One region of the Halomonas sp. A020 genome, then DNA from elsewhere that is predicted to be linked to it. Evidence: predicted binding sites of a transcription regulator. Region 1 holds the regulator's gene; each other region holds the start of a gene.
What was found. Region 1 encodes sigma-54, which starts transcription at its own class of promoters, with help from an activator protein. Its sites were predicted from a motif close to TGGCACNNNNNTTGCTNT; they were not measured.
Positions count from the first base shown of each region.

Region 2: FRH_RS04810 (P-II family nitrogen regulator) is a predicted target of sigma-54. The motif match lies at 2,096-2,113, and genes of this name have one in related genera.
Region 3: FRH_RS04520 (urease accessory protein UreD) is a predicted target of sigma-54. The motif match lies at 4,690-4,707, and genes of this name have one in related genera.

Region 1 is NZ_AP022850.1:3,627,111-3,637,268, reverse strand. It holds gene FRH_RS17160 (HPr family phosphocarrier protein) at 1-155, opposite strand, end outside; gene rapZ (RNase adapter RapZ) at 194-1,111, opposite strand; gene ptsN (PTS IIA-like nitrogen regulatory protein PtsN) at 1,170-1,637, opposite strand; gene raiA (ribosome-associated translation inhibitor RaiA) at 1,642-1,950, opposite strand; gene FRH_RS17140 (RNA polymerase factor sigma-54) at 2,048-3,463, opposite strand; gene lptB (LPS export ABC transporter ATP-binding protein) at 3,569-4,327, opposite strand; gene lptA (lipopolysaccharide transport periplasmic protein LptA) at 4,341-4,835, opposite strand; gene lptC (LPS export ABC transporter periplasmic protein LptC) at 4,844-5,416, opposite strand; gene FRH_RS17120 (HAD hydrolase family protein) at 5,416-5,958, opposite strand; gene FRH_RS17115 (KpsF/GutQ family sugar-phosphate isomerase) at 6,001-6,987, opposite strand; gene FRH_RS17110 (ATP-binding cassette domain-containing protein) at 7,258-8,079, shown strand; gene mlaE (lipid asymmetry maintenance ABC transporter permease subunit MlaE) at 8,080-8,880, shown strand; gene mlaD (outer membrane lipid asymmetry maintenance protein MlaD) at 8,896-9,363, shown strand; gene FRH_RS17095 (ABC transporter substrate-binding protein) at 9,407-10,066, shown strand; gene FRH_RS17090 (STAS domain-containing protein) at 10,063-10,158, shown strand, end outside.
Region 2 is NZ_AP022850.1:1,037,658-1,047,815, reverse strand. It holds gene FRH_RS04825 (TonB-dependent siderophore receptor) at 1-267, opposite strand, end outside; gene FRH_RS04820 (AraC family transcriptional regulator) at 405-1,340, opposite strand; gene FRH_RS04815 (accessory factor UbiK family protein) at 1,475-1,831, opposite strand; gene FRH_RS04810 (P-II family nitrogen regulator) at 2,190-2,528, shown strand; gene FRH_RS04805 (ammonium transporter) at 2,616-3,863, shown strand; gene glnK (P-II family nitrogen regulator) at 4,127-4,465, shown strand; gene FRH_RS04795 (ferredoxin--NADP reductase) at 4,637-5,413, opposite strand; gene FRH_RS04790 (LysR family transcriptional regulator) at 5,606-6,532, shown strand; gene FRH_RS04785 (methyl-accepting chemotaxis protein) at 6,536-8,641, opposite strand; gene FRH_RS04780 (methyl-accepting chemotaxis protein) at 8,786-10,158, opposite strand, start outside.
Region 3 is NZ_AP022850.1:979,676-989,833, forward strand. It holds gene FRH_RS04495 (urease accessory protein UreF) at 1-494, opposite strand, end outside; gene ureE (urease accessory protein UreE) at 484-1,059, opposite strand; gene ureC (urease subunit alpha) at 1,270-2,985, opposite strand; gene FRH_RS04510 (urease subunit beta) at 3,097-3,405, opposite strand; gene ureA (urease subunit gamma) at 3,429-3,731, opposite strand; gene FRH_RS04520 (urease accessory protein UreD) at 3,765-4,649, opposite strand; gene FRH_RS04525 (DUF2946 family protein) at 4,990-5,361, shown strand; gene FRH_RS04530 (PepSY domain-containing protein) at 5,488-6,852, shown strand; gene FRH_RS04535 (copper chaperone PCu(A)C) at 6,882-7,415, opposite strand; gene FRH_RS04540 (diguanylate cyclase) at 7,461-8,834, opposite strand; gene urtE (urea ABC transporter ATP-binding subunit UrtE) at 9,010-9,717, opposite strand; gene urtD (urea ABC transporter ATP-binding protein UrtD) at 9,717-10,158, opposite strand, start outside.

The DNA of each region.
Region 1 (10,158 bases):
ATGAGCAGTGACATGATATTGGCAGCATCCGCTTTTTGCTGCTTCTTGTACACATGAATCTGGGCAGAGAACTGCTGGCCACACTGAACCAGTTTGGTGGCTGCGCGGGCGTGAAGGCCGCGCTGATTGGTAAGGGTCAACGTTCTTTCGGGCACTCTGGTTCCTTTTTGCCGAGTGGAGTTTTAGGGAGGGCTCAGGGAGTACTGGGCGTCGCCGCCGTATGTTGGGTTGTCGGCGTTTCGCTGAGCGTGTACTGCAGCCCTAGCTCGCGATGCCTCAACTGCACTTCCCCTGTTTGTTTGACGAGCCGCTGTGCAAGCTGCTCGATCATATAAACGGACCGGTGTTGGCCGCCCGTGCAGCCAATGGCCACGGTCATATAGCTGCGATGGCTATTTTGATAAGCCGGTAGCCACTTCTCCAGCCACGTTTCAATATCGCTTGCCATGGCCTCTACCACGGGGTAGCCGCTCAAGAAGTCGATGATGTTGGCGTCGCGACCGGTATATTGGCGCAGAGTAGGGTCCCAATAAGGATTGGGCAAGCAGCGTACGTCGAACACGAGGTCGGCATCCAGCGGAACGCCGCGTTTGTAGCCAAAGGACTCGAAGGTGAGCGTCAGTTGATGCTGGCGCTGATGAGCTACTTGGTCGGTAATGCGGCGTCGCAGATCGTGTACGGAGAGTCGAGACGTATCGATCAATAAATCGGCGAGGTCGCGAATGTCATTCAGCGTCTCTTCTTCTTTGTTGATCGCTTCTTCCAGCGTCATGTCGCTATCACGGGTGAGGGGATGACGACGGCGGGTGGCCGAGTAACGCTCCAGCAAAATACGCGCATCGGTTGTCAGGTAGATCACCTGAAAACGAATTTCCCGGTGGCGCAATTCTTCAAGTAGCGCTGGCAGACGCTCCAGCGCAGTAGGTAAGTTGCGTGCGTCGATACTGACGGCAATCCGGGTGCGCTCACCCTGGGCGCGCAACTCGTCGATAAGCGAGCCCAACAGCATGGCAGGCAAGTTATCGATCGCGTAATAGCCAAGATCTTCCAGCGCTTGTAAGGCGATAGACTTACCGGAACCTGAACGGCCGCTAATGATCACCAGTTGCATAGCGTCTCTCTTGGCGTTTGAGCGTAAGAAGTAAAGACAAATTGAAGGAGTAGATCTGTTACGCAGCTTGTTCGCGTATCTTGGCCGTTATCAGCGTCAACAGTTCTTTTTGGCTGCCTGCTTTGCGCAGCTGTTGGCGAGTATCGGCGTCGTTCATGATCGTCGCGACTTGTCCGAGCAAAGCAAGGTGCGTGTCATCGGCTTCTTCAGGCACCAGCAAAACGAACACGAGATCGACCGGGTCCCCATCGATGGCATCGAAATCGACGGGTTCCGCCAGTTTCAAAAAGCCAGCAATGGGGGCACTGCAGTGTGGGCTTCTTGCGTGGGGAATGGCAACACCGTTGCCAATCCCCGTGCTGCCAAGACGCTCGCGCCCAATCAAACGACTGAACACTTCTTGGCTGTCAAGGCTGGGCGTGTTTTGGGCGATGAAGGTGCTGAAAAACTCCAGCACCCGCTTTTTGCTGCCCCCGGGTACGTCATAAAGCACGCGCTCCGGGGGGAGAATGGTTTCCAACGTCATTGAGTTAACGCACGCCTGCGCCTTGAGCGCGAGCTTGTGCTTTTTCCTTGTGTTTGACGAGTTGACGATCGATTTTGTCCGCAAGGGCATCGATGGCAGCATACATATCGTTATCGAGTGCCTCGGCATGAAGGTCAGCACCGGCGGCATGTAGCGTGCACGTTGCCTGCTGGCGCTCCTTTTCGACAGATAAGGTCACTTGTACCGTGGTGATATTGTCGTAGTGTCGTTCGACGCGTTCCAGCTTTTCGTTAACGTAGTCACGCAAGGCGTCAGTCAGTTCAACGTGATGACCAGTGATGTTTACTTGCATTGACGTGCTCCTTATCCATCGGGCTGTACTTCGATTGTAACCCTTTTTACGCTATTGCAAAGCCCTTGCGGTGAGTTTGTCACGACCAAGCGTTTAACTAGCGTAAACGGCGGCGCTCGCTCGAAGAGGGAATGCCCATCGACTCGCGATATTTCGCGACGGTACGTCGTGCCACGCTTATTCCGCCCTCTTCGAGAAGCGTCACCAAGCGACTATCGGAGAGCGGTTTGCCTGAGGGCTCCTCTTGAATGAGCTTTTTGATACGTGCGCGAATGGCCGTGCTCGAGTGGCTGTCGCCGCCGTCTTGGCCACTGACTTGACTGGAGAAAAAGTATTTCAACTCGAACACGCCACGCGGTGTATGAATGAACTTCTGTGTCGTCACGCGTGAGATGGTCGACTCATGCATCTCTACGGCTTCGGCGATGTCGGCCAAGATCAGTGGCTTCATGGCCTCTTCGCCGTGCTCTAGAAAGCCAATTTGGCGAGCGATGATTTCACGCCCCACGCGCAGCAAGGTGTCATTGCGGCTAGAGAGGCTTTTGATCAGCCAGCGCGCTTCTTGAAGGTGCTCTTTCAAGAACTGGTTGTCCTGGCTCTTGTCGGCGCGTTTGATCAAGCTGGCGTAGTCGGGTTGGATGCGTAGCCGTGGAAGAGCGTCCGGGTTGAGCTCTAAATGCCAGCCTTCGTTGTCATGGCGCACGACCAGATCGGGAGTGATGTAGCTATCGTCGGTCACGCCGTAGGCGCTGCCGGGTCGGGGATCGAGGCTGCGAATTAATCGAATGACGTCATCCAGCTGTTCATCGTCCAGGCTCAAACGGCGCTTGAGGAGGCGCATATCGTCTTTGCCTAGCGCCTCCAAAAACTGTCGTACCAGCCGTTTGGCTGGCATCAATAGCGGGGTGTCTTCCGGCAACGCAGCAAGTTGAAGCATCAGACATTCGCGCAGGTCGCGAGCGAACACGCCGGTCGGCTCGAACTGCTGCAAGCGCAGTAGGGTATTTTCCACTTCCCGTTGGCTCAAGCCGTCATGACCTTGTGCTTTGAGCCCTTCACGAATGTCGTTGAGCGGCTGGGTAAGATAACCATTGGCGTCCAGCGCATCGATCAGGCTCTCCGCAATTGCATATTCCCGTGAGCTGACATCGGTCATGGCCAGTTGCCACAGCAAATGGCCATGCAGGCTTTGGCCAGCGGCTTGGCGCTCGAAGTCGGGTCCTTCGCTACCACCGCTCAGACTGCCCATGTCTTGGTAGGTGTCCGACCAGTCGCTGTCGACGGAGAGTTCGTTGGGAATGCTGTCAGACCACTCGGCCTCTTGCGGCTCGCTGACTGCCTGTTCCCCAAACTCGTCCTCTTGCTCGAGCATAGGGTTGGCGTCAAGTGCTTGCTGAATTTCTTGACGGAGGTCCAGCGTAGAGAGCTGCAGCAGGGCAATGGCCTGTTGCAGCTGGGGTGTCATGGTCAGCTGTGTGCCGATACGCAATTGGAGAGAAGCTTTCATGACCATCTGAGAACCACTCGTTAATCAGAAAGCTCCACCCTAGAGCGAGTTATGGCTAGGTGCAAGTGCAATAAGCATGCCACTAAAAGAAAAGTTTGGTCAGGCCTCGGTTTAGAGCCGGAAATCAGCGCCCAGATAGACGTCGCGGACCTTTTGGTTATTGAGAATCTCCTGGGCGTTTCCACTGGCGATGATGTGGCCATCGCCAACGATGTAGGCGATATCGCAAATATCCAGGGTTTCACGCACGTTGTGGTCGGTGATCAAGACGCCGATGTGGCGTTTTTTGAGTGCGCGGATAATGGTTTTGATTTCGCCGACCGAAATAGGGTCGACCCCTGCAAAGGGTTCGTCGAGTAGAATGAACGCGGGCTCGGTGGCCAGCGACCGCGCGATCTCTACTCGACGGCGCTCGCCTCCTGAGAGGCTCATGCCTAGGTTGTCACGAATATGGGTGATATGAAAATCTTCGAGCAGTGACTCCAGGCGAGCTTCTCTGGCACTGCGATCGAGCGTTTTGCGCGTCTCGAGGATGGCCATGATGTTATCGGCTACCGAGAGCTTGCGAAAAATGGAGGCCTCTTGGGGAAGATACCCAATGCCTGCCATGGCGCGTTCGTGCATGGGCGCGTGGGTCAAATCCAGATCGTCGATACCCACATTGCCCGCATCGGATTTGACCAGTCCGACGATCATGTAAAACGAGGTGGTTTTACCGGCTCCATTGGGGCCCAACAGTCCAACGACACTGCCCTGGGCGATTTCCAGGTTGATGTCCTTGACGACACGGCGGCGTTTGTAGCTCTTCGCTAGGTGGTGGGCGTAGAGCGTTTTGACAGGTGCGGAATCTGCAGACGTTGATGCTGCCACGTGTGGGCGCTCCCTATTGTTCCGGCTGAAGGGTCATGCGAATGCGCTGGTTGTCGCTACCGTTCACGTCGGAGCGAGCTTGCACCACTTCCTGGTCGATGAAGTACTCCAGGCGGCCCCCTTGAAAGCGGTCGCCTTGCTGGGTCAGTTCGGCTTGGTCGATCAGCTCCACGCGGCGTTCGGCGACATGATAGATGATGCGCCGTGCCCAACCTTCCATGGGGGTCTCCTGGTCGTCGAGACGATTGCGCAAGTAGGCACGCTCACCCGTGGCAATGGCTTGAGAAAGTTCCCCTGCATCATTGCGCTGAATCTCGACGCGTTCGCCGCGCAATTGCATTTCGCCTTGACGAATATCCACGTTACCTGAGTAAACTGCGGTGCCCGCGCGCTGGTCGAGGTCCAGGCGGTCGGCTTCTACTTCGATGGGTGCTTGGCTTTGCGCCATGGCAGCCGTCGCCAGCGGTAGCGTTAAAGCAAAGAGGGTGCTGCGGAGAGAGGCATTCATCGCGACTCCTAGGGGGTACGAGTGGCCGGCGGATGCACGCCGCGCACGTTGTTGGTCAGGCGGACCTGGCTGTCATCCAGCCAAACGTCCATGCGGGAAGCTTCCATACGCTGAGGGGGCTGCTGCAACAGCACGGGCGTAGTGCTCCAGGCGTGGCGGGTCACGCCATCGTAGTTGAGTTGCTGTGTATCGAGCTGCCAACCCTCTTCAGGCGCGAGCAGCCGGGCAGACCCGCGCAGCGTCAAGGCCTGAGTATCGGTATTCAGGGTGCCGGTATCCGCGGTCGCCAACCACTCCCGCTGTTCGCTATCGAACAGCGTAGCACGTGGCGACACGACATCTGTCATGGCCGTTTGAGGTGTATGCACTAGCCGGGGAGTGACCAGCGACTGCTGAATCGTCCCCGATTCCCCAAATAGGGTGATTTCGGCATTCTCTAATACATGACCTGGCTCCTGAGCGCGCGCTTGCTCGTCGATATCTCGCTCTTGGGCGCTGCGCGGGTCGAGCCAAACCAAAAGCATGCCCAGGACGACGACCAGTGCCGTTACCCAAACTCGTTTTCTGAGCTTTACGCCCATCATGAGTGCCTGTGAAGATAGGTGTCGAGTACGGCATCCCAATGCCCTTGGGAGGTGAGCAGCGTATCGCAAATTTCACGCACCGCGCCGTGCCCGCCCAGCCGTTCGGTGATCCAATCGGCGTGGGTATGCATATAATCGGGTGCATTGGGGACCGTGATGCCAACGCCTGCGCGCTTGATGGGTGCCAAGTCTGGCAGGTCGTCCCCGCAGTAAGCGACTTGTTCGAGCGTAATATCCAGCCGCTGGCAGAGGGCTCGCAGGGTCGTGAGTTTGTCTTCGCAGCCTTGATGCACATGGCTGATACCTAGTGCCGCAGCGCGCTGGCTGACCATCGGCGAATCGCGGCCGGTGATGAGCGCCACATGAATGCCAACGCGTTTGAGCAGTTTCAAGCCATGCCCATCCTGAGTGTGAAACGCTTTGATCTCGATGCCGTCGGCTTGAAAGTAGAGTCGGCCGTCCGTCAAAACGCCATCTACGTCTAGCGCAAGTAGTTTTACGCGGCGGAGCCGGTCGAGTAGTGCATCGGGTAGGGCCATATAGCCTCCTTAACATCCATGGCAAAAAGCGTTATCACGCAGTTAAATCACACCGCTGGCCAGTAAGTCATGCATATGTAGCGCGCCGATGGGACGCTGTTGCTCGTCGACGACGGCCAGCGCGGTTATCCGGCTATCTTCCATAATACGTACCGCTTCGGCTGCTAGCACGTCAGGACCGATGCGTTTGCCTGGGCGCGTCATGACGTCGTCGACTCGCACATCGCGCAAGTCATGAAATTGGTCCAATGTGCGTCTCAGGTCACCGTCGGTATATACACCTGCCAAACGGCCTTCGCTATCGATGACGCAGGTGAACCCAAGCCCTTGGCGTGTGATCTCTAAAAGCGCATCGCGTAGCGGGCTACCCAATGCAACCTGAGGCAGCCGCGTGCCGTCGTGCATGAGATCGCGGACTCGCAGCAGCAGCCGCTTGCCGAGGCTTCCGCCCGGATGAGAGAGCGCAAAATCTTCCGCTGTAAAGCCACGTGCTTCAAGCAAGGCCACGGCAAGGGCGTCCCCCAGTGCTAGCGCGGCGGTGGTCGAGCTTGTCGGGGCAAGATCCAGCGGGCAGGCTTCGCGCTCGACGCCGCTGTCCAAATGGGCATCGGCGTGGCGTGCCAGGGTAGAGCCTGGACGTCCAGTCATGCTCACCAGCGGGGTGCCAAGCCTTTTAAGCAGAGGGAGTAGCGCCGTGACTTCAGCTGTTTCGCCGGAGTTAGAGAGCGCCAACACCACGTCGGTACGGGTGATCATACCGAGATCGCCGTGGCTGGCTTCACCTGGGTGTACGAAAAAGGCGGGCGTGCCGGTGCTTGCCAGTGTGGCAGCCAGTTTGCCTGCAATATGACCCGACTTGCCCATGCCGGTCACTACCACGCGGCCTTGGCAGGCGAGAATGAGCTGGCAGGCATGGTCGAATTGGTCGTCTAGCTTGGCTTGGAGGCCGCCGATGGCTGCTTGCTCGATTTGCAGCGTGCGCAGCGCACTTTCACGCAGTTGGCTGGGTGTAGAGAGTGGCTGGCCCATGGCATGTCTCGTTTTCATGATGTGAATGGGTAGCTGGTAAGAATAACATCTTGCGGCGCTATTTAGCTAAATCACGACAAGGTCGTCGATGGTATGGAGGGCTCCATTGCATGAACGATGGTGCGCTCACTATTAGCGTCGCTGCTGTTGAGAGTAGCGTTGGATCATGATGTTCGATACTATTTCGAAAACACTGTTTTTTAAACTGCCCTGTGGCTTGTCGGTTTATACTGACGCGTTCTGGCATCAACGAGGAAGGTCAAACATCACATGACGGATGTACCCTTCATACAGGTCGAAGACATCTACTTTTCCCGTGGTGAGAGCGAAATTTTTCGCGGTGTCAGCATGACCATACCTCGCGGGCAAGTGACGGCCATCATGGGGCCAAGCGGTACCGGTAAGACGACGTTGTTGAAGCTCATCGGTGGCCAGCTCACACCCGACCGTGGACGTATCCTCATCGATGGGCAGGACGTGCATCGGCTCTCACGTAAAGCGCTATTCGCGCTGCGCAAACGCATGGGCATGCTGTTTCAAAGCGGTGCCCTGTTTTCGGATTTGGACGTTTTTGAAAACGTTGCGTTTCCGCTGCGCGTTCATACGGACCTGCCGGACGCGATGATTCGCGATCTGGTGCTATTGAAGCTTCAGGCGGTAGGGCTGCGCGGCGCGAAGCACCTAACGCCCGCCGAGCTGTCCGGAGGGATGGCGCGTCGGGTGGCGTTGGCGCGTGCCGTGGCACTCGACCCTGAGCTAATACTCTACGACGAGCCATTCGTCGGCCAGGATCCTATTTCCATGGGCGTGCTGGTGCAACTGATCAAACGGCTCAATCAGGCGCTGTCACTCACCTCGGTGGTAGTGTCGCATGACATCAAAGAAACGCTGAGCATCGCGGATTACCTCTACTTGATCGCCGATGGTCAAGTCGTTGCTCACGGGACCCCCAGCACGCTGGAAACGAACCAGGATCCTCGCGTCAACCAATTCATGCACGGCAAGCCAGACGGTCCCGTGCCGTTTCACTATCCCGCAGACCCACTTCACCGGGATATCTTCGGTCACGATTCAGTCACAAAGGCAGGGTAGATGCAGGGCAAATTGACACAATATGCGTCGCGCGTGGCCCGTCTGGGGCGAAAAAGCAGCGATGTCGTCGAGGCGCTGGGGCGCGCGACGGTGTTTCTAGCGCAGTCGGCGATAGGCGTGCCGTCACGGGAAGGGTGGTCGCTTTGGATGCGCCAAATGCACTTCGTCGGAGTGCTGTCGCTGGCCATCGTCCTCGTGTCGGGGCTGTTCATTGGCATGGTGCTGGCGCTACAGGGATACACCATTTTGGTGGATTTTGGTGCCGAACAGGCGCTGGGCCAAATGGTGGCGCTCTCACTGCTGCGTGAGCTTGCCCCTGTGGTGGCTGCGCTGCTGTTTGCGGGGCGAGCCGGGTCTGCTTTGACCGCCGAAATCGGTCTGATGAAAGCCACCGAGCAGCTCACTAGTATGGAGATGATTGGCGTCGACCCGCTGCGGCGTGTGGTGGCGCCTAGGCTGTGGGCGGGTTTCGTGGCGTTACCGATATTGACCGTGGGCTTCAGTGTCGTGGGCATTTGGGGCGGCTACTTGGTCGGTGTCGAGTGGCTGGGCGTGTTCGAGGGCTCGTACTGGAGCAACATGCAGGCCAGCGTGTCGTTTCTCGACGATGTTGGTAACGGTATGATCAAAAGCGTGGTCTTTGCCCTCGTCGTAACCTGGATCGCCGTGTTTCAAGGCTATGACCTCGTGCCGACTTCCGAAGGGATCTCCCGAGCCACCACCCGCACGGTGGTATATTCCTCGCTGGCCGTGCTTGGATTGGATTTCGTTTTAACTGCCGTGATGTTCGGCGGTCTTTAAGGGTGGAGTAATGTCATGAAACGCAGCAAAACCATGGAGTTCGGTGTTGGCCTATTTATGTTGGCTGGCATCGTCGGGCTGGTATTTCTCGGCTTGCGGGTCAGCGGCTTAACGCTGTCGGCCCCCTCCGATACGTTCCGCCTGGAGGCCAATTTTGCCAACATCGGCGGGTTGAAGCCGCGTGCTCGGGTCACTATGGCGGGTGTGACCGTAGGCCGAGTAGAGGCCATCGAACTCGATACTCAGTGGTACGACGCCCGTGTAACGATGACGCTGGATAGTGCGCTCGAAGGGCAGCTGTCTCAAGACACCACGGCTGCCATCTTGACGGCCGGCTTACTGGGTGAACAGTACATTGGGTTGAGTGTTGGCGGAGCGCCAGAGGTGTTGGAAGAGGGCGACGTGATTCGCGACACACAGTCCGCTCTAGTGTTGGAAGAACTTATTCAGCAATTCGTATCCAATATGGTCAGCAACGGATGATGGTCAGTCACTCATTGCCATCGGTTTTTTCCTGCAAGAGGTCATGAAGATGTTCAACCTTTATTCTGCTTTTATTCAGCGCTTCGCGTTGGCTGCTGTGCTGATGCTGGCGCCGCTAATGGCGCAAGCGCAAACGCAGTCCCCCGAAGAAGTGGTTCGTGACAATGTCGAATCCTTTATGAGCCAACTCGATGGTAAGAAAGCGTACTATGCCGATAACCTCGATGAGCTAAAAGCATTGGTCGACGAGAGCCTCGATGACGTGGCGGATTTTCGTTACATCGGCGCTAGCGTCATGGGTAGCTATTTCCGCAATGCAACGCCCGAGCAGCGGAGCCGGTTTGCCGACGTGTTCCGCCAAACGCTGATCGATACTTACACGCGTGGGTTGGTGACGTTTGATTACAACGAGCTACGTGTGCTGAACCAGCAGCGCGGCCAGCGCTACGAAGACCAGGCCAGCGTGGATATGGAAGTCGTGGCAAACAATGGTCAGGTCTACCCAGTGAGCTATAGCCTTCGTCTGTCGGATGGTGAGTGGCGTGTAGTGAACGTCATCGTCAACGGCATCAACCTGGGGCTGACTTTCCGTAATCAGTTCGATCAAGCCATGCGTGACAATAACCGCGATTACGATGCAGTCATACGTGGTTGGGCGCCTGAAATCGGTGTCGATGAGCTGGAGCAGGGAGGCGATGCGTGACATCGCTCCTCTCTCGCTCAGAGGTGACGCTGTCCGCACAGGGCGATTCGCTGATGGTCGCAGGCGACTTGACCATGAGTGTCGCCGCCGAC
Region 2 (10,158 bases), 1.4 Mb from region 1:
TATTTGATTGCTGTACACGCCGGGCGTGTAGTCGGTAGCGCGTTGCACCGTGGTGACACCGCGCTGTGTCATCTGCGTATCGGTGATGGTTGAGACGCTCTGCGGCGTTTCAATAAAAGGCGTGGCGACTTTGGTGGCTGCTTGTTGAGCCGTCACGGTAACCGTGGCCAAGGGCGTGCTGGTTTGTGCCGCCACGGGTGACATCAGCACCATCAGCAGCGCGCTAGTGAGTGGAGCCAATAAGAACGGACGATGGAGGGAGGCCATAAGTGATCCTGAGAGGAAGTGGAATCAGTTTTATTGAGCAATGAGAATTATTACTTTTTATGGCATCGTAAAGGTATGCGTTATGCCAAGCCTGCTATGCGCGCTGTCATAAGTGATCGCATCAAGGGAACGATGACTTATGGCTTGTCCCGTTGAAGCTCGTGAGGGGAAACACCGAAGTGGCTCTTAAAGGCGCTCGAAAAATTGCTGGCATGGCGGTAACCGCAGCGGTGGGCCGTGTGTTGAACGCTGTGGCCTTGGCGCAACGATGCGTGCGCCTGCTCCAGGCGCGCTTGGCGAATGTAGTCGAACAGTGTGCAGCCGTAGTAGGCACGAAATTTCTGCCGCAGGCTGCTGGCGCTCATGGCGGCCTCTTTGGCTAGAGCCGCGAGGCTATAGGGCTCGGCGGGATGCTGAGTGATGCGCGCGTGCAGCGCTGCTAGGCGGCGTCTGTCTCGGGTGGAGAGGCCGTGATGCTTGGGGAGTGCGGGCGTCGTTTCCGGTAGTCCCAGGCCAATCAGTTGTATCGCGAGACCTTGCCACACGAGGGGCTGGCGCCAGGTGGTGGGTGGTTGCTCACTTATGGTGCAAAGGTGCTGGTGTAAGGCACTCGGCAGCCGCCAACGGTGCAAGGCCGGTTGGCTGCCGGGAGCGGGAAGCCCTAACGGTGCGGTCGTACGCACCGCAATATTCACGGTACTCAGGCGCGGCTGAGCCGGTTGGTGCACCGTTAGCGGGTGGTGGGCATCAAAGTGAGCGCACACTCCCTCCCCGGCACCTAGCTGCAGGTGCTGCTGGCCTATTTGTAGTTGAATCGTGCCTTCCAAAATAATGCTAAAGAACCAGGGGACGCTTTGGTAAGACGTGGAGGTATAGCCGCGCTCTACTTGCAGATTAGACAGCGTTAGGTGCAGCCCTTGGGGTAAGCCAACATCGTGCACATGGCCCAGCGCGACCGGCTGGTGTTGTAAAGGGGTGCCGTCCACGCGGTAGTGAATGCCAAATCGTTGGCCAAGCTGGACCAGCGAGCGGTGGGTGATTTCGGGCGTGATGAGGCGTTCCTGCGGGGGCATCTGAGCCGTCGCTATCGTGAATGAGGCAGCCAATCAACGCACGATAGCACTATCGCGACGGGAGTCAATGATAGTGATTCTTGTTCGCTAATTTGGGGCAGCTCAGCCTGCCCCATTCTGAGCACAACGGCGGCTTACTCAGTATCGCCAGTGGACGGTTTATCGGACGTTGGTTTCGTCGTCCCGGAGGGGTGCACAGGGGCGGGCGGCACTTCGGCTTCTACGGGCGTGGACGCGGTGTTGCTAGAGGCTTCTACGGCCGCTTCCAGGCTGGCCACTTGGCGCTCTAAGGCTTCAACCCGCGAGCGCGTGCGCTGCAGCACATCCATCAAAATATCGAAATCTTCCCGCGATACCAGCTCCAGGCGGTCAAAGGCGCCGCGTACCACCTGCTGGACACCTTTTTGAATATCTTCCGGGGCTTGCGACGCATTCTGCAGACGGTCGCCGATCTGCTGGGCTAAGCGGCTAATGCGATCTTGGGGCGCCATGGCTCTCTCCTTGAAAGGGCATGCATGAATATGAACTGCTTGTCAGTAAGGATACGCAACCCGACGCCGATTCGCATGCGCCGCGTGTGAATTAAGCGTGGTGAGCGGGAAGAATCAATGCATCGAAATGGAGCGGCTAGCTTTTATTAATGTTCATTAATGGTGCAAAGCCAGGGTGAGCCTCATTGGGTAGCACGTCTAAGCTACCGTGAATTGCTTATATAATTATTTTAAGTAATTGAAAGTTAATAATAAAAAAGCGGGTGGCACGGTATGCGCATTAGTAGGGCAAGCACTAAATTCGGGCGGCCATGCCGCTTTTCACCGAGTGGGACTGATCCAGCAGGGGAGATCCGGGATGAAACTCATCACCGCTATCATCAAGCCATTCAAGCTTGACGACGTTCGTGAAGCACTCGCCGACAACGGCGTTCAAGGGATTACGGTAACCGAAGTGAAAGGCTTTGGCCGCCAGAAAGGTCATACCGAACTCTACCGCGGCGCGGAATACGTGGTCGATTTTCTGCCAAAGGTGAAAGTGGAAGTCGCCGTGGACGATGCACGCCTGGAAAGCGTGCTGGACGCCATCTGTAACGCAGCGAATAGCGGCAAGATCGGCGACGGCAAAGTGTTCGTCACGCCGTTGGAAGATGTGATCCGTATTCGTACCGGTGAGCGCGGTGCAGATGCCGTGTAAGGGTAATGCTGGGCGGCTGATGATGTCGCCGCGCTGCCACGTACATCTTCCAAGTACCTCTTCTTAAGTACCAACGGGGAACACCTCATGAATGAGTTAGCTGATTTGAGCTATGCGCTCGATACGTTCTACTTCTTGATCTGCGGCGTGCTGGTCATGTGGATGGCCGCTGGCTTCGCGATGCTGGAAGCGGGCTTGGTTCGCTCCAAGAATACCGCCGAAATTCTGACCAAAAACATCGCGCTGTTTGCGATTGCTTGCACCATGTACCTGCTGGTGGGTTATTACATCATGTACTCCAGCAGCGCAGGCGGCTTCTTGCCGAACTTGGGCTTCTTGATCGGTACCGAGAACAGCGTCGATGCGGTGCTGGCCGGTGGCGACGATGCGCCTTACTACTCCATGCGTTCTGACTTCTTCTTCCAGGTGGTGTTCGTTGCCACCGCCATGTCGATTGTCTCGGGTGCGGTTGCTGAGCGTATGAAGCTGTGGGCCTTCCTGGCTTTCGCCGTGGTGATGACGGCGTTCATCTACCCGGTGTCGGGCTACTGGACCTGGGGCGGCGGCTGGCTGTCCGAAGTGGGTTACTCTGACTATGCCGGTTCTGGCATCGTCCACATGGCGGGTGCGGCCGCCGCGCTGGCAGGTGTACTCGTCCTGGGCCCGCGTAAAGGCAAGTACGGTAAAGACGGCTCTATCCATGCAATTCCCGGTGCCAACATGCCGCTGGCCACGTTGGGTACTTTCATCCTATGGATGGGCTGGTTCGGCTTCAACGGTGGTTCCGAGCTGAAAATGTCCGATATCGGCTCTGCCAACAACGTTGCGCAAGTATTCGTCAACACGAACGCTGCGGCAGCAGGCGGTGTGATTGCCGCTCTGGTGCTGGCCAAGCTATGGTTCCGTAAAGCGGATCTCACCATGGCGCTGAACGGTGCGCTGGCTGGCCTGGTCGCCATCACTGCGGATCCGCTCTCTCCCTCGGCGCTGGGCGCCGCCATCATCGGCGCAGTAGGTGGCCTGATCGTCGTCGCTGCGATCGTCACGCTGGACAAGCTGAAGCTGGACGATCCGGTGGGTGCGATCTCCGTGCACGGTGTGGTCGGTATCTGGGGCGTGCTGGCTGTGCCGCTCACCAATGGCGATGCCTCTTTCGGTGCGCAGTTAATCGGTATCGTGGGCATCTTTGGCTGGGTCTTCATCGCAAGCCTTGTGGTATGGCTGGTGCTGAAAGCGGTCATGGGCATTCGCGTGAGCGAAGAAGAAGAGTATGAAGGCGTCGATATCGCTGAATGCGGTCTGGAAGCCTACCCCGAGTTTAGCGTCAAGAAATAAGCTTGCGCTAATCATGTGAGCTGGCGTGCTCCTTGTGGCCTCCCCGAGTGGGAGGCCTTTTTGTCGTTGATGGATATGCGGTACGTCGAAGGTTATGAGCTAGTGACGTTCGGATTTTTTATTCTCCGCCCTTGGCGGTGTATGCTTAATCGACTGGGTAACGGGCTTGGCTACGTGAGCGCCCCGCTAACCTCGATGGTTATGACAATCGGTTAATAACGCTGTCTGCATGACAGCGGGCCACCAAGCTAGAGGATGTCGCAATGAAATTGATCTCAGCCATTATCAAGCCCTTCAAGCTTGATGACGTACGCGAATCGCTCTCGGATATCGGCGTGCAAGGCATTACGGTCACGGAAGTGAAAGGCTTTGGCCGCCAGAAGGGCCACACGGAGCTCTACCGTGGCGCAGAGTACGTGGTGGATTTCCTGCCCAAGGTGAAGCTGGAAGTCGCCGTCGACGACGATATGGCCGAGCAGGTGATCGACGCGATTACCCAGGTCGCCAATACCGGCAAAATCGGTGACGGTAAAATCTTCGTGATGCCGCTCGAGCAGGTCATCCGTATCCGGACCGGCGAAACCGGTAAAGACGCTGTCTAACCACGGTGAATGGTAAGGCGTGAACAGTGAGTCGCGCTGAATCGACAAAGCCCCTGTGGATAATATCCACAGGGGCTTTGTGCATAAGGCGACGATGACACGGGCTACGATTTCCTATTCACCCTTCACCCTTCACCCTTCACCCTTCACCCTTCACCCTTCGAACGGGGCTCACTTCTCAACGAAGGCGCGTTCGATGACGTAGTCGCCCGGCTCGCCCATACGCGGGGAGATGTTCAGGCCCAGCTCGTCGAGCAGGGCGCTGGTGTCGTCCAGCATCGCCGGGCTGCCGCAAATCATCGCGCGGTCTTGGCGCGGGTCGATGGGGGGTAGGCCGGTGTCTTCGAACAGCTTGCCGGTGCGAATATGGTCGGTCAGGCGACCCATGGTGTGAAACTCTTCGCGAGTCACCGTGGGGTAGTACACCAGCTTCTCGGCGATCTCTTCGCCCAGGTATTCGTGGGCGGGCAGCTCTTTGGTGATGAAGTCGGCGTAGGCCAGCTCGGAGACTTCGCGCACGCCGTGTACCAGCACGACTTTCTCGAAGCGCTCGTAGACTTCCGGGTCCTGAATCAGGCTCATGAACGGCGCCAAGCCGGTGCCGGTCGAGAGCATGTAGAGGTTACGGCCTGGCAGCAGGTCGTCGCACACCAGCGTGCCGGTCGGCTTGCGGCTGACCATGATCTGGTCGCCTACCTGCAGGTGCTGCAGGCGCGAGGTGAGCGGGCCATCCGGCACCTTGATGCTGAAGAACTCCAGGTGATCTTCGTAGTTGGGGCTGGCGATGGAGTACGCGCGCATCAGCGGTTTGCCGTCCACTTCCAAGCCGATCATGACGAACTGGCCGTTCTTGAAGCGCAGGCTGCGCTCGCGAGTGGTGCGGAAGCTGAACAGGGTATCGTTCCAGTGGTGAACGCTTAGCACTTCTTCCAGGGCAAACTTGCTCATGCTCACTCCTCCAGAGGCGGCGCAGCCTAAGCCTTGCTCGCCATATTCCAAAAAAGAATAAAAATTATCTCTATAGGTTGCTGCTAATTCTAAATAAAGGGTGGTATATCTGTTAAGCAAATTATCTTGATAACGCTTATCTTTAAAATCGATATAGCCCTTCGCCGCTCACTCGACAGAGAGGTTTTGGTCATGCATTACACCCTGCGGCAGCTAGAGGTCTTCGTGGCCGTTGCCCAGCACGAGAGCGTTTCCCACGCGGCGCGTGCGCTGGCCATGTCGCAATCGGCCACCAGTACGGCGCTGGCCGAGCTGGAGCGCCAGTTCGACTGCCAGCTGCTCGACCGCATTGGGAAACGGCTGAAACTCAACGCGCTCGGCTTTCAGCTACTGCCCAAGGCGGTGGCGCTGCTGGACCGCGCCGAGGAGGTCGAAGAGTTGCTGCGGGGCCAACAGGGCGTGGGAGCTTTGGACGTGGGGGCCACACTCACCATCGGCAACTATCTCGCCACGCTGCTGATCAGTGATTTCATGCAGCGCTATCCCGGCAGTCGAGTTCAGCTGGCGGTGCGCAACACGCGGCATATCATCGAAGGCGTGCGCCAGCACTCGTTAGATTTAGGGCTGATCGAGGGGCAGTGCGATGACGACATGATCATCAGCCAGCCCTGGGTCGAGGATGAGCTGTGCGTGTTCTGTTCGCCGCGTCACCCGCTGGCGGGACGCGAGCACTTGGAGCTGGATCAACTGCTGCGCGAAGACTGGATCATGCGTGAGGAGGGCTCGGGGACACGCATGACGCTGGAACATGCCGCCCGCCACCGCCGCAGCCGGTTCAATACCCTGCTGGAACTGGAACATACCGAGGGCATCAAGCGCGCGGTGGAGTCGGGGCTGGGCATTGGCTGCGTTTCGCGGCTGGCGCTGCGCGATGCCTTCCGGCGCGGTAGCCTGGTGCCGCTGCCCACGCCGGAGCTGGATTTAAAACGCCAGTTCACGTTCATCTGGCATCGTCACAAGTACCTGACCACCGGCGTGCGCGAGTTTTTACGTCTCTGTCGCGAAATGACCGCCGGGGCCAAGCGCAGCGACGATATCCCGCTGCCGCCGATTCCCTAGCGGCTAAACCTTGGCCTCGTCAGGGCTTGGCAGCGTCTGGGCCGGTTGCTGTGATGCTTCCAGCGTAAAGCCTCCCACCAGCGCGGCCAGCCTGTCCGCCTGGTCTTTGAGCTGCTCCGCTGCGGTGGTGGACTCTTGCACTAGAGCGGCGTTTTGCTGGGTCATTTGGTCCAGATCGCTCACCGCGATGCTGACTTGATTGATGCCGTCGTTTTGCTCACCGGCGGCGGTGCTGATATCGCCGAGCATGTGGGTGACGCGCGTCACGCTATCGGCCAACTCGTGCATGGCGGCCTCGGCATCGCGCACCAGTTGCGTGCCGCTTTCGACCTTGTCGGCAGACGCGTCGATACGCTGGCGGATGTCCTTGGCGGCGTCGCTGCTGCGCGAGGCCAACTTGCGCACTTCATCGGCCACTACGGCAAAGCCGCGCCCGTGCTCGCCAGCCCGCGCTGCTTCCACGGAGGCGTTGAGGGCCAGCAGGTTGGTTTGAAAGGCAATCCCGTCGATCACGCTGACGATGCTTTGAATCTCTGCCGAGGTCGCACGGATGTCATCCATGGTCGAGACTACCTCAACAAACGCTTTGTCGGTACGGGAAGCTAGCTGCGAGGCGGTGTTGGACAGCCCGCTGGCCCCTTGGGAAGCGTGGGTGGTGTGGCTGACGGTACTGCTGATCTCTTCCATCGCTGCCGACGTTTCTTGCAGGCTAGCAGCGGCTTGCTCGGTGCGCCGTGAGAGGTCATGGCCGCCCTGGGTGATCTCGCTGGCCGCGTGGTTCACGGCCTCACTACTGCGCCGCACGTCCAGAAGGATGGCCTGAATTTTTTCGGCAAAGGCGTTGAACTGCTCGGCCACGGCGGCGCTTTCATCGCGGCCATGCACGGGCAGGCGCTGAGTGAGATCGCCATTTCCAGAGGCGATCTCTTCCATTCTGTTCGCTAAGCGCTTGAGCGGTCGGGCAATGCGGCCACCAATCCACCACAGTGCGGCGATGCCGATGGCTGCCACTAGCAGCCCCACCAGCGTCATGCCCAGGGTGTTTTGCTGGCGCTGGTCGCTCAAAACGTTCTGTAGCGCGTTGAGTTCGGCGAGCACGACGGACTCGGGCAACTGTAGTACCAGCACCCATGGCTGTTCGGTATCGCCAATGGTCAGCGGCTGGTAGCGCTGAAACATGCCGTTGGCCATGCTGCTGTAGAGGCTGCCTTGTGTCGTGGCTTCGGCAATGCCGTCAAGCGCCGTGTCGCTCAGTGCGTTGCTGGCAGGCAGGCCCAGGGCCTCTTCACCGTGGGTGTCCGCCACCAAGCCGCCGCGCCCGGCAACCAGCGCCATCCGGCCTGCGCCGTCATACAGCGCGGCGTTAGCGTCGCTCAGCAGCGTTTGGATGAAGTTCAGCGAGAGGTCGACCCCAGCCACGCCGCGAAATTCGCCATTCACCAAAATCGGTGCGTTAAACGAGGTGACCAGCTGTGTCTCGCCGTCGTAATCGTAGGCGGCTGGGTCGATCACACAGGGGGCGAGCGTTTCGCGCGGGCAAAGGTAGTACTCTCCCTCTCGCACGCCGCTGGCTAGGCGGGTGTCGCTCTCCATGGTGTCACCCAGTGGCAAGACGTCGAGCGAGCCATCCCCGGTGCGGTACCACCAGGGCATGAAGCGGCCGCTGCCATCGTGGCCGTAGCGCTCGTCGCCAGCAAAGCGGGCATCGTCACCAAAGGCGTTGGGCTCCCAGCCGATGAAGGCATCCAATAGCGCCGGGTTGTCAGCCACCGTTTGCCGCACCAAATTGGAGAGCTGACGGCGGCTCAGGTAGAGCGCGCGCTGGCCTTCGGCATCTTCCACGCCCATGAGGGCGTTGGTGGTGGCGAGCTGGCTGGCCAACGTCATGGCCTTGTCCAGCTCGCGTTGAATCCGCTCCCCTTCTGCTTGGGCAATGGCATCGAGTCGCGCGTCCAGTGCGCTTTGCATGAGCGTTTGGGTGTGCTCTTCGACGGTTTGTTGGGTGCGGGCGGCCGCGATGAGGTTATAAACCACCAGCGCGGCAACAACGGCGAGCAGGCAAGGGCCTGCCAACGCCAAAACGAGAGAGCGAAGGGAGCGAAAGTGCATAGAAGCGCGGTCCTGTTTCAGCAAACGGCGAAAGAGCCTATCGGGTGCCATCTTCGAATCAGTAGAACAAAGATGCATGGCTAACGCGTGACATGGCCGCCTCCGCAGACGTGAGGGCGGAAGCGGCCGTGGAGTGACTGACGGTTAGAAACTCTCTGTAGTGCGCGGTAAGCGATCCTGCGGCGCTTGTAGCGTGGGTGATGCCGCTTTAGAAAGTTTGAAACTGCTAATCGTGCCGGTCAGGTGATCCGCTTGCTCTTTCAACTGCTCGGCGGCGGTGGTCGACTCTTCGACCATGGCGGCGTTCTCTTGGGTCATCCGGTCCAGTTCGGCGACCGCAATATTGACCTGTTTGATGCCGTCGCTCTGCTCGCTGGTGGCCGCGTTGATCTCTTCCAGTACGTCGGTGACGCGGGTGATATGTGCGACGATATCCTGCATGGTGCTGCCAGCATTACGCACCAAGGAGGTGCCGTTATTCACCTTGGCTTGGGAGTCCTCGATCAATTGCTGGATATCGCTGGCTGCATCGCTACTACGGCCCGCCAATTTGCGCACTTCATCCGCCACGACGGCAAAACCGCGACCGTGTTCGCCTGCGCGGGCGGCTTCGACCGAGGCGTTGAGGGCCAGCAGGTTGGTCTGGAAGGCGATGCTGTTCATCAGCGTGACGATCTCGCCAATCTTATGGGAGGCGTTGGAGATGTCTTCCATGGTGGCGACTACGTTCGACACGACCTGCCCACCCTCTTTGGCGACTTCGGTGGCCGCGTGGGAAAGCTTGTTGGCTTCCTGGGCCGAGGCCGCCGTATGCGCCACGGTGCTGGTGATCTCTTCGACTGACGCCGAGGTCTGCTGCAGGCTCGAAGCGGCGTTATCGGTGCGGCGGGAAAGATCTTGTCCACCCATGGCAATCTCGTTGGCGGCGTGGTGCACCGATTCGCTGCTGGTACGCACGTCGATCAAGACCGCTTCCATCTTGCCCACGAAGCGATTGAAAGCACTGGCGATTTGGGCGACTTCGTCGGTGCCTTCTTCCGGCAAGCGCTGAGTCAGATCCCCTTCACCCGAGGCGATGTTATCCATCGCATTTCGGACGCCTAGTAGACGACGCAGCAGCAGTGACAGCAGCATGCCAAACACGACGGCCGTGATGGCCGCAACGATCAGCAGCGTCACGATGGACGTTGTCGCAATGGCGCGTAGACCTGCCGTAGCTTCTGCGTCATCCAGCGCCACGACCAACTGCCAACCGCTGTTGCCACCTACACTGCTGCCCATCAGGAGTTTGTCGTTGCCTTGTAGGGTGAGCGGTTGCGGGGTGTCCGCTTGCACGATGCGTGTCAGGTCGGAAGGGGTGAGCGCATCGCTAAGCGCGCTTGCAGGCTCCAGCGTCAGTGACGCGTCGGGGTGGGCGACCAGAGTGCCGTCGCTCGTCGTTAGAAAGCCGAAACTGGATGGGGTCGGCGCGATACTAGCGACGATATCGATGACGTCGGCAATCGTGATGTCGGCGC
Region 3 (10,158 bases), 1.3 Mb from region 1:
TTTTCCAGCCATGCCCAGCCAAAACCGAGCAATGCTTGGCGCACGGGAATGCCGCGCTGATAAGCCGCCCAGGCAAATAGCGTGACATAGCCTGCCTGGGGTGGCAGCAAGGGCGTGAGTGAGTCTTGTTGGGGTAATAGGTCGAGACTGCCCAGTAGCCGCTTGAGCGAGGCGCCCAGACGGCTATCTTCGGCGGCGAGCTCGGCGGTTTCACGGGTAGCGGCCAGCCAGTCGTCCCATGCGGCAACGGCGGTGCCATCCTGCTGTTCGAAAGCGCGATGTAGCCGCTCGATCACGGGCAGCTCGCAGCGGCTCAAGCCATCGTCCAGCACGCCGGAGAGCCACTCGGCTAGGCTCTGCTCGTCACTCACCCAGCCCAGCTCAAAGGCGCTCTCCAGCCCTTGCGAGAAGGCAAAGGCACCGATGGGCAGCGCGGGGCTAACGAGCTGCATCAGCCCGAGCAGCGCGAGGTCGGATGGCGGCTCAGTGGGCATGGCTGTGTCCATGGTCGTGGTCGTGGTCGTGGTCGTGGTCGTGGTCGTGGTCGTGGTCGTGGTCGTGAGCATGGGAATGCCCGTGGCCATGGCTATGACCATGGCCGTGCGAATGCCCACCCCCCACCTGGTTATAGGCGCCCGGCTCGGGGTCGAAGGTGGCGTTGTGGTGCTCGAGTGTGGCGCCCAGCAGCTCGGCCAGCTCTTCGAGAACGTGGTCGGGTGGGAAGCGCACCCAGCCGCCCTGCTCGTCTTCACCCAGCGCCAGCTGCACATGGCGATTGCCGAGGTGGTACGCCAGCCGTGCCAGGGGTAAGCCAGTACTCACTCGCGCGGTCACCACGGGCTCGATGGCGGCACAAACGCGCACGATCTCGCCATTGTCGGCTTTCAGGCCTTCACCATCGCGCAATACCGGGCCGCGATCCAGAAACAGGCCCAGCGGCTGGCCGCTATCGCTCTCGGCTTTCAAGCGGCCACGAATGCGCAGCTCGAAGGGCAGTGTCAGCGTGTCGCTGGCGGTGTCCTCTTCTACGGGGCCGAGGCGTTCAATCAGTTTCAACATCGATACCGTCCTGTTATAGCCTTGGGGGGCTCGCCGGGAGCAACCCTACGAGAGGGCGCTGTGAATACCTCCCTGTACGCTACTTTTGCCATCTGACCTCCATGGATGGAGGAAATGCCGGAAATGTAGGGAACATTTTCCGGCCATGGCAAAAGACCCTCTCTACGGGCTACTCCCGGCTATCATGTCATGGGAGTGTGTTCTCTATGTTCAAAACAAGTGATACCGCTGCGCCAGCGGCAGCTCGGTGGCGGGCTCGCAGGTGAGCAGTTCGCCGTCGCAGCGCACTTCGTAGGTTTGCGGGTCGACGGTGAGCTCTGGGCAGGCGTCGTTGAGCTTCATGTCCTTTTTGCGCACGCCGCGCACGTTCTTGCAGGCGGACAACGTGCTTTGTAGGCCCAGCCGCTCCTGGATGCCCGCATCGATGGCGGCCTGGCTGACGAAGTTGAGCCTTACCTGACTGGCCGCGCGGCCAAAGGTGCCGAACATGGGGCGGTAGTGCACCGGCTGCGGTGTAGGAATCGAGGCGTTGGGGTCGCCCATGGGTGCAGCCGCAATCATGCCGCCTTTCAAAATCAGCGATGGCTTCACGCCGAAGAACGCGGGCTTCCACAGCACCAAATCCGCCAGCTTGCCGACTTCGATCGAACCGACCTCGTGGGCAATACCGTGGGTAATCGCAGGGTTGATGGTGTACTTGGCAATGTAACGCTTGGCGCGCAGGTTATCGGCCCCCATCGCCTCGTCTTCCGGCAGCAGGCCGCGCTGCACCTTCATTTTGTGCGCCGTTTGCCAAGTGCGGCAGACCACTTCACCCACCCGGCCCATGGCCTGGGAGTCGGAAGCGATCATCGAGATCACGCCCAGGTCGTGGAGGATATCCTCGGCGGCGATGGTTTCGCGGCGAATGCGTGAATCGGCAAAGGCCACGTCTTCGGGAATATTGGGGTCCAGGTGGTGGCACACCATGAGCATATCCAAGTGCTCGTCGATGGTGTTCACCGTGTAGGGACGTGTGGGGTTGGTGGAGGACGGAAGCACATACTCCTTGGAGCAGGCGGTGAGAATGTCCGGGGCGTGACCGCCGCCTGCGCCTTCGGTGTGGTAGGTGTGGATGCCGCGCTCTTTGAAGGCCGCCAGGGTGTCTTCCACGAAGCCGGACTCGTTGAGCGTGTCGGTGTGGATGGCGATCTGCACGTCGTACTTTTCCGCCACGCTCAGGCAGTTATCGATAGAGGCCGGGGTAGTCCCCCAGTCTTCGTGGAGTTTGAGGCCCATGGCACCGGCTTCCAACTGCGCTTCGAGCCCTTCCGGCAGGCTGGCGTTGCCCTTGCCGAGCAGGCCGATGTTCATGGGCAGATCGTCCACCGCCTGGAGCATCTTGCCAATGTGCCACTCACCGGGGGTGCAGGTGGTGGCGTTGGAGCCGGTGGCAGGGCCGGTGCCGCCGCCGAGCATGGTGGTGACGCCGCTCATCAGCGCTTCTTCCACCTGCTGGGGGCAGATGAAGTGGATATGCGCGTCGATGCCGCCTGCAGTGAGAATTTTGCCTTCGCCCGCAATCACTTCGGTGCCGGGGCCAATGACGATCTCGACATCGGGCTGGGTGTCGGGGTTGCCGGCTTTGCCAACGGCGGCGATGCGGCCGTTTTGCAGCCCCACATCGGCTTTGACGATGCCCCACCAGTCCAGAATCAGCGCGTTGGTGATCACGGTGTCCATCACCGAGGCATCCTGGCGCTGGCTTTGACCCATACCATCGCGGATGACCTTGCCGCCGCCAAACTTCACTTCTTCACCGTAGTGGGTGGCGTCTTTTTCGACTTGGATCCAGAGTTCGGTGTCGCCCAGGCGCACGCGGTCGCCTACCGTGGGGCCATACATATCGGCGTAGGCTTGCCGACTGATCTTGTTTACCGGTTTCATATTTGCCTCTGCCTCAAGCGTTGAGTCCAGTGCTGGGCGGGCATCGCCTGTGTGAACAGTCACCCAGCCGATGCCCGCCCTACCGACGGTTGTTCTTTATTAATCCGTTGGCTAATCGAGCGGCCCCATCACATCGCCACGGAAGCCGTAGATTTCCCGCTTGCCGACGAACGGTATCAGCGTGACGTCGCGGGTTTGACCGGGCTCGAAGCGGATGGCGGTGCCGGCGGCGACGTCCAGGCGGTAGCCACGGGTTTTATCGCGGTCGAACACCAGCGCCGGATTGGCTTCGGCAAAATGGTAGTGGGAGCCGAGCTGAATGGGGCGGTCGCCGGTATTGGCCACCTCGACGGTGATGCGTTCGCGGCCCGCGCACAGCTCGATATCCTCTTCGTACAACTGATACTCACCGGGAATCATGGCACTCTCCTAGCGGTGGACGGTTAATTGATAGGGGTGTGGACGGTGACCAACTTAGTGCCATCGGGAAAAGTGGCTTCCACCTGCACTTCATCGACCATCTCCGCCACGCCCTCCATCACGTCGTCGCGGGTCAGGATCTCGCGGCCGTAACTCATCAAATCGGCCACGCTCTTGCCATCCCGTGCGCCTTCCATGATCTCGAAGCTGATCAGCGCCACGGCTTCGGGGTAGTTGAGTTTCAGGCCGCGCGCTTTGCGGCGTTCGGCAAGCTGAGCCGCGGTAAACAGCATCAGCTTGTCTTTGTCTCGTGGGGTTAGTTCCATGGAGCCTCTCCAGCGTTATGAGCGTATTACTCATTAGGTTAGCCAAATACGCGGCGTGTGCGCCTTGCGCTCGATCCAACGGGGCCGCAGTAGGTGCCAGGCCTGCTCACACAGCGCCCAGGCTTCGTTTCGGGATGCACCTAAATAGCGCAATAGCAGTACGCCATGGCGAACGGTCACCGCCCAGCGGGGGTTATCCGGCAGCGCTTCACGCAGTGCGTCGATGGCCGCAGCGGCATCGTCGAGCCCCACGGCCCAGAGCGTGGCCTGCACCGTGGCACCGCCTTGGCCCCAGCGGCCCGCAAAGCGTGGGTGCCCGGGGTCTAGCGGCTGGCGTTCAAGCCATAGCGGTTTGCCATCCAGGGTCAAGCGAAAGTGCTGCTCGATGCGCCCGGAGACATAGGGCAACTCGCTGGCCGGGCGGCCAAGGGCCATCACTTCCCAGCCCAGGCAGCGGGCGGTGCCTTGGAGCGCAATGTGCGTACGCTGGCTACCTTTCGACCCATCGAACGCGATGGTTTCCTGGGGCAGCCACTCCAAGGAGCCGCCCTCTTCGACCGCCAGCTCGGTGTGCTGTGTCCAGGCCACGTCTTGGCTGTCGGCTTTGTAGAGCTTGTTGGCCGCGGGCGTGGTGAGTAGCGCGTGGGCGCCGCGCTCGACATGGGCACGAATGGTCAGCGCATCGCCGCTGACGAGCCCGCCAGGCGGGTGCAATACGTAAACGTGGCACGCTTCCTGGCTGCCTTCCGGGTAGAAGGGGCGTTGTACTCGTAATGGCCCTTGGTGGCGTGCCTGCACTAGCCGGGTGACGCCATCGCGGTTGGCAAAGCGTAGGGCCAGCGAGGCGGCCCAGCGACGCTCGGCGTCAAAGCGGTGGCCAGAACCAGCGGCGGCGGGGGCGGGTTCGCTCAACATCATGGGGCGCTGTCGCTTCCTGGTAGATAAATCATTGCCTTACAATGCAAAGAGTGCGCCAAAATGGTGAAAGCGCGGCAGCGGTGCGTCTCGGCCGCTCACACAGTGGTTGACAGCCGCTGCCATGGGTCTCGACGCTGCTTTAAAGCACCAAAAAAGAGCATCTCCATCGAACATTGCACCAAATAGACTCAAGCACCGTCATCGTCCTTCGCGGCAATACACCACAGCGTTCATATACGGCACTGAGTGCGCTGCTCACGCGTCAAGCTGTACAATTCTCTCTCTTTAAGCCGCTTACAAAGCGTAGTGTGAGATGCGACCTTTCCGCTCGGCAAATTCCATGGGGTACCGTATAGCGCTCTACTTGGCGTTCGCGGCGCTCTTTCTGGTATTTGCCGGGCCGCTCCTCTCGCAGTTTCAAGCGCAGGGCCACGCTACCGCGCATGCCCATGGCCAGCATGCCACGCATTCTACGACGTCGCCCGCCCCGTCGCCGCACGACCATGACCCGCTCCACCGCTGGTATCACCCCTGTGATTATTGCGGCTTATGGCAGCATACGCCGACCGCCCCTCAACACTTACCCGCCATTGGCAGCACGGCATTTCCATCGCGTACGCCCCTGCCCTCGGTGTTCGCTTCGCGCGCTGGGGTGTCACGTCACTATCCCCACGCTCACTCCCGCGCCCCACCGTCGCCACGCCTCATTTAACGCACCGATATTTCCCCTTTGCCACCCCATGACGGGCCACCCCATAACGGGTGTGGCTAACCACTTATTTTGCCTGTGATGCCGCTGGTACGCCCGGCGCGGCGCCACGGGCGCTTGGAGCGTTGTATGACGACGATGACGTCTTCCCAGGTGGCGCGCAAAGCGTCACTCGATCTGTATCGCGCCGTTTGGCGCTGGCACTTTTATGCAGGCCTGTTAGTCCTGCCTTTTTTGATTACTCTGTCGCTGACCGGAGCGCTTTACCTGTTCGATGACGAGTTAGATGCCCTCATCCACTACGATCTCAAGCGCGTGGAGGCACAGCAGGACGTGCAGCCACCCGCAACGCTCGTGAGCGCCGCGCTGCAGGCGCACCCCGGCACGGCGGTGAAGTACACCTCCCCCACCACGCCGGAAAACTCGGCTGAAATTACCGTCAATACCCTTAGCGGAGAACGGTTGGCCGTCTATGTGAACCCGTACACTGCCGAGGTGCTGGGCTCGCTGGATGACCGGGGCACGGTGATGTGGACCGTGCGCTACCTGCATAGCTTTAAATTTTTCGGGCAAACGCCGCGCAAGCTGATCGAGATGGCCGCGGGCTGGTCGATCTTGCTGGTCGTCACGGGTATCTATCTGTGGTGGCCGCGCAAAGGCAGCGGCGGCGTGGTGCGCGTGCGCGGCAAGCCTAAAAGCCGCGTATTCTGGCGCGACCTGCACGCGGTGCTGGGGCTCTTTGTCGGCGGGTTTATCGTCTTTCTGGCCATTACCGGCATGCCGTGGTCGGGGGTGTGGGGCGCGCAGGTGAATGAGTGGGCCAACGGCAATAACTTTGGCTACCCGTCCGGCGTGCGTGTTGAAGTGCCGATGTCCAACGCCTACCTGAGCGACCAGGGCAGCACGAGCTGGTCGCTGGAGCAGGCGCAAGTGCCGGAATCGACACCGCCCGCCGCGCCCACCCCGCGCATTGGGTTGAACAACGCCGTGGCGCAGCTGGAAGCGCTGGGCTTGCAGCAGGGCTACACGGTCAACCTACCTACCACGGCCGCCGGGGTGTACACCGGCTCGATTTATCCCGATGACTTGTCCCAGCAGCGCGTGGTCCACCTCGACCAGTACAGCGGCAAGCCGCTAATCGATATGCACTACGCCGACTACGGCCCGCTCGGTCGCTGGCTGGAGTTTGGAATTAATGTACATTTGGGGCAGGAGTTTGGGCTGATCAATCAGCTCGTGCTGCTGGCGGTGTGTATCGCGATCATCGTGATGTGCGTGGCGGCCGGTGTGATGTGGTGGAAACGCCGTCCTTCGGGGGGCATGGGCGTGCCGCCCTTGCCCACTGATAAACGCGTGTTTCGTGGGCTGATCGCCATGTTAGTGATAGGCGGCGTGCTGTTTCCGCTCGTTGGGGCGTCGCTGCTCGTGATGCTGATCATCGACTGGCTGATCGTGCGGCCATTGCAAGAGCGCCGCCCCGCTCGCCAAGGCTAACGGGGCGGTAGACTGACGCGGCGGGCTGCTTAGTGCGCCGCGTGATTATGACCATGACTATGACCACTTTCATGGTGGTGACCCTCTGGAGACGCCCCTACGGGCAGCACCCGAAGCTCGATCTCCATCGGCTCGGCGTGTTGGAACTCCAGCGTCACGGGGACGGGCTCACCCTCGACGATGGGTGAGTCCAGTTCCATCAACATCAAGTGCAAGCCGCCCGGCGCGAGCGTCACGCTCCCACCCGCCGGTAACTCGATGCCACCGGGCAGGGGGGCCATGCGCATCACATCGCCGTCCATCTCCATGATGTGAATCTCGACACGCTCGGTGACCGGACTGGTCGCTCCTATCAGCATGTCGTCGCCATCGCCGTGATTGGTAAGGGTGACGAAGCCACCGCCCGCCCCCGCTCCCGGCGGCGTGGCACGGGTCCAGGGTTGCTCCGCTTCAATAGCGGAGTGCCCTGCCATCGCCTCAGAGGAATCGCCACCGTGGTGGGCCGCCAACAGCGGGGTACTCATCATCAACAGTGCTGTAAGTAGCGTAGCGCGCATCGACATGGTGTTCTCCGTAGATAAATGACCGAAACAAGGCAGACAGCGATATTACTCAGTGGCCGCGGCCACCACCACCCGATCGCGCCCACTGCGTTTCGCTTGGTATAGCGCCTGGTCGGCACGCTGCATCGAGCGCTGGTAATCGGGGTGACCATCGTGCAGCGTGACACCGATACTCACCGTGACGTTCAGCAGCGTATCGGCAGCGGCCAACATCGGCTCTTTGGCCACGGCGTGGCGCAGCCGCTCGGCAAACAGGCGGCTACCGTCTTGGTCCGTATCCACTAGCACGATCAAAAACTCTTCACCGCCCATGCGGAACACGTAGTCACCGCCCCGGGTCGAGCGGTCGAGAATGCTGGCCACCTGCTGCAGCACATGGTCGCCCGCGTCATGGCCGTGGGTATCGTTGATCGCCTTGAAGTGATCGATATCCACCATGAGAAGCGCAAAACACTTTTCCGAGTGGCGCGCGATCTCTATTTCACGGTTCAGCACCACCGAGAGGAACTTGCGATTGAGCAAACGCGTCAGGCTATCGCGGCCTGCTTCGAGCCCCGAGGCGCGATCCAGAACGTCATCCAACAGCATCAAGATCGTGCGAGCCGCATCGCGAATGCTGCTCAACGCGGTCAGGCGACGCTGGCTGTCTGAGTCGCCTAGCTGGACGAGCCACTCCTCGTCCACGCGACGAACATGCCGTGAAATGGTGGTAATTTCCGGCGCGCCCTCAAAGGCGTGACACGCCTTGTGGTGATACCAAAGCCCAAACTCGGAACTGGCTAATCGGGGTAAAGCCGTCGTTGCCTGCTGCGCAGCGACGGCAAACATCAGTGCGTTTTCCCAATCGAGCAGCGCCGAACGCTGCCGCTCGCGCTCATCGCCGATGCTCTGGGTCAAAGAAAACAGCTTATAGGCTTCTTCGGTGCGGGTGTTGCGATTGTTGGCCACGGAGTAGGCGTGGCTCATGATTTCCATCGCCATATCGATATGATCGGACACATACACCGCCGCCTCGCCGGAGGAGAGTTCCGCCCCCAGGGTAGCGTGAATGTGCGCATACAGCGCCTGCTTCAACTGTCGCGCGCCGTTGAGCACTAAATTCACGGGAATATCGATACGCGCATGCACTTGGCCAACCTTTTCCTGCTGCTCGACCAGCGATTCGAAATCCGCATGCTCGACGGCAAACATAGCACTGAGCCAGCGCTGCATGGAGGGGTGCAGCCGGTTTTTTACCTGCTCATTGGAGAGAAACAGCGACGCGTGGGGGTCTTCCAACATCACTTGATAAAAATGATCGGCAAAGATATCGCGGCGGGATTTCACCAGCGTCTCCACCGCCTGGCGAAGCGCCACCGGCGTGCGCTCCAGGAGTGCCTGCCACTCGGCAGCGAGCTGATGTTTGTCTTTATAACGCATACCCCACCCAACGATTGTTGTTGAAACTGGCCATGTTACACATAAAACGCAGCGCCAAAACCTACTCAGCGCAGGGTTTTAAGCAAAAAGCCCCCTCTTTTCTACATGAAACGAGAGGGCTATTAGAGTGTGCTCAGTAAACAGGAAAAGAAAGGTTAAAGGGGGTGTGGATAACTCAAACCGTCAAATGCTGCTTGATCAGCTCGTTGGAGAGTTCGCTGATCTCGCCTTTGGCCACCGGACGGCCGCGGTCCATGATGACGAAGCGATCGGCGTATTTGCGGGCAAAGGGCAGCTTTTGCTCGACCAGCAGCACCGTCAGGCCGTCCTCTTTGATCAGTTGGCGAATCACCTGGCCGATTTGGGCGACGATATTGGGCTGAATGCCCTCGCCGGGCTCGTCCAGAATCAGCAGCTTCGGTTCGATCACCAGCGCGCGGCCAATGGCAAGCTGCTGCTGTTGCCCGCCGGATAGGTCACCGCCTCGGCGGTGCTTCATCTCTTCGAGCACCGGAAACAGCTCGTAGATGCGCTTGGGGATTTTCTTCAGCCCGTCGCCTCGGGCGGCCAAGCCGGTGCGCAGGTTCTCCTCCACCGTGAGCAGCGGGAAGATCTGCCGCCCCTGGGGCACGAAGCCGATGCCCAGTCGCGAGCGCGCTTCCACGGCTTTTTTGGTGAGTTCGATCTCGCTGCCGTCGCCCTGGTAGCGCAGCTGACCACTTTTCACCGCGACTTCGCCCATGATGGCTTTCATCAGGGTGGTTTTACCCACCCCGTTGCGGCCCATCACGCAGGTGCACTGCCCGGCGGGCACGTCTAGGTCTAAGTCCCACAGGGTGTGGCTCTCGCCGTAGAACTGGTTGAGCTTTTCAATGGCTAGCATCAGGCGCTCTCCTCTTCATCCGACCCTAGATACACCTCGACCACTTTAGGGTCATTGGAGACCTGATCCATGCTGCCTTCGGCCAGCACGCTGCCCTGGTGCAGCACGGTCACCTTACGCGCAATCGAGCGCACGAAGCCCATATCGTGCTCTACCACCACCACCGACTGCTTGCCCGCCAAGCCGGTGAGCAGCTCGGCGGTGCGCTCCATCTCCTGCTCGGTCATGCCCGCCACCGGCTCATCCACCAACAGCAGACGCGGGCGCTGCATCAACAGCATGCCGATCTCCAGCCACTGTTTTTGGCCGTGGGAGAGGATCCCGGCGGGCTGAAAGCGCAGCTCGGTCAGGCCGATGGTTTCCAGCACGTCGTCGATGCGGTCTTTGATCTCGCCGGTCATGCGGGCGGTCAGCGTGGGGAAGATGCGCTTGTCAGCGGCC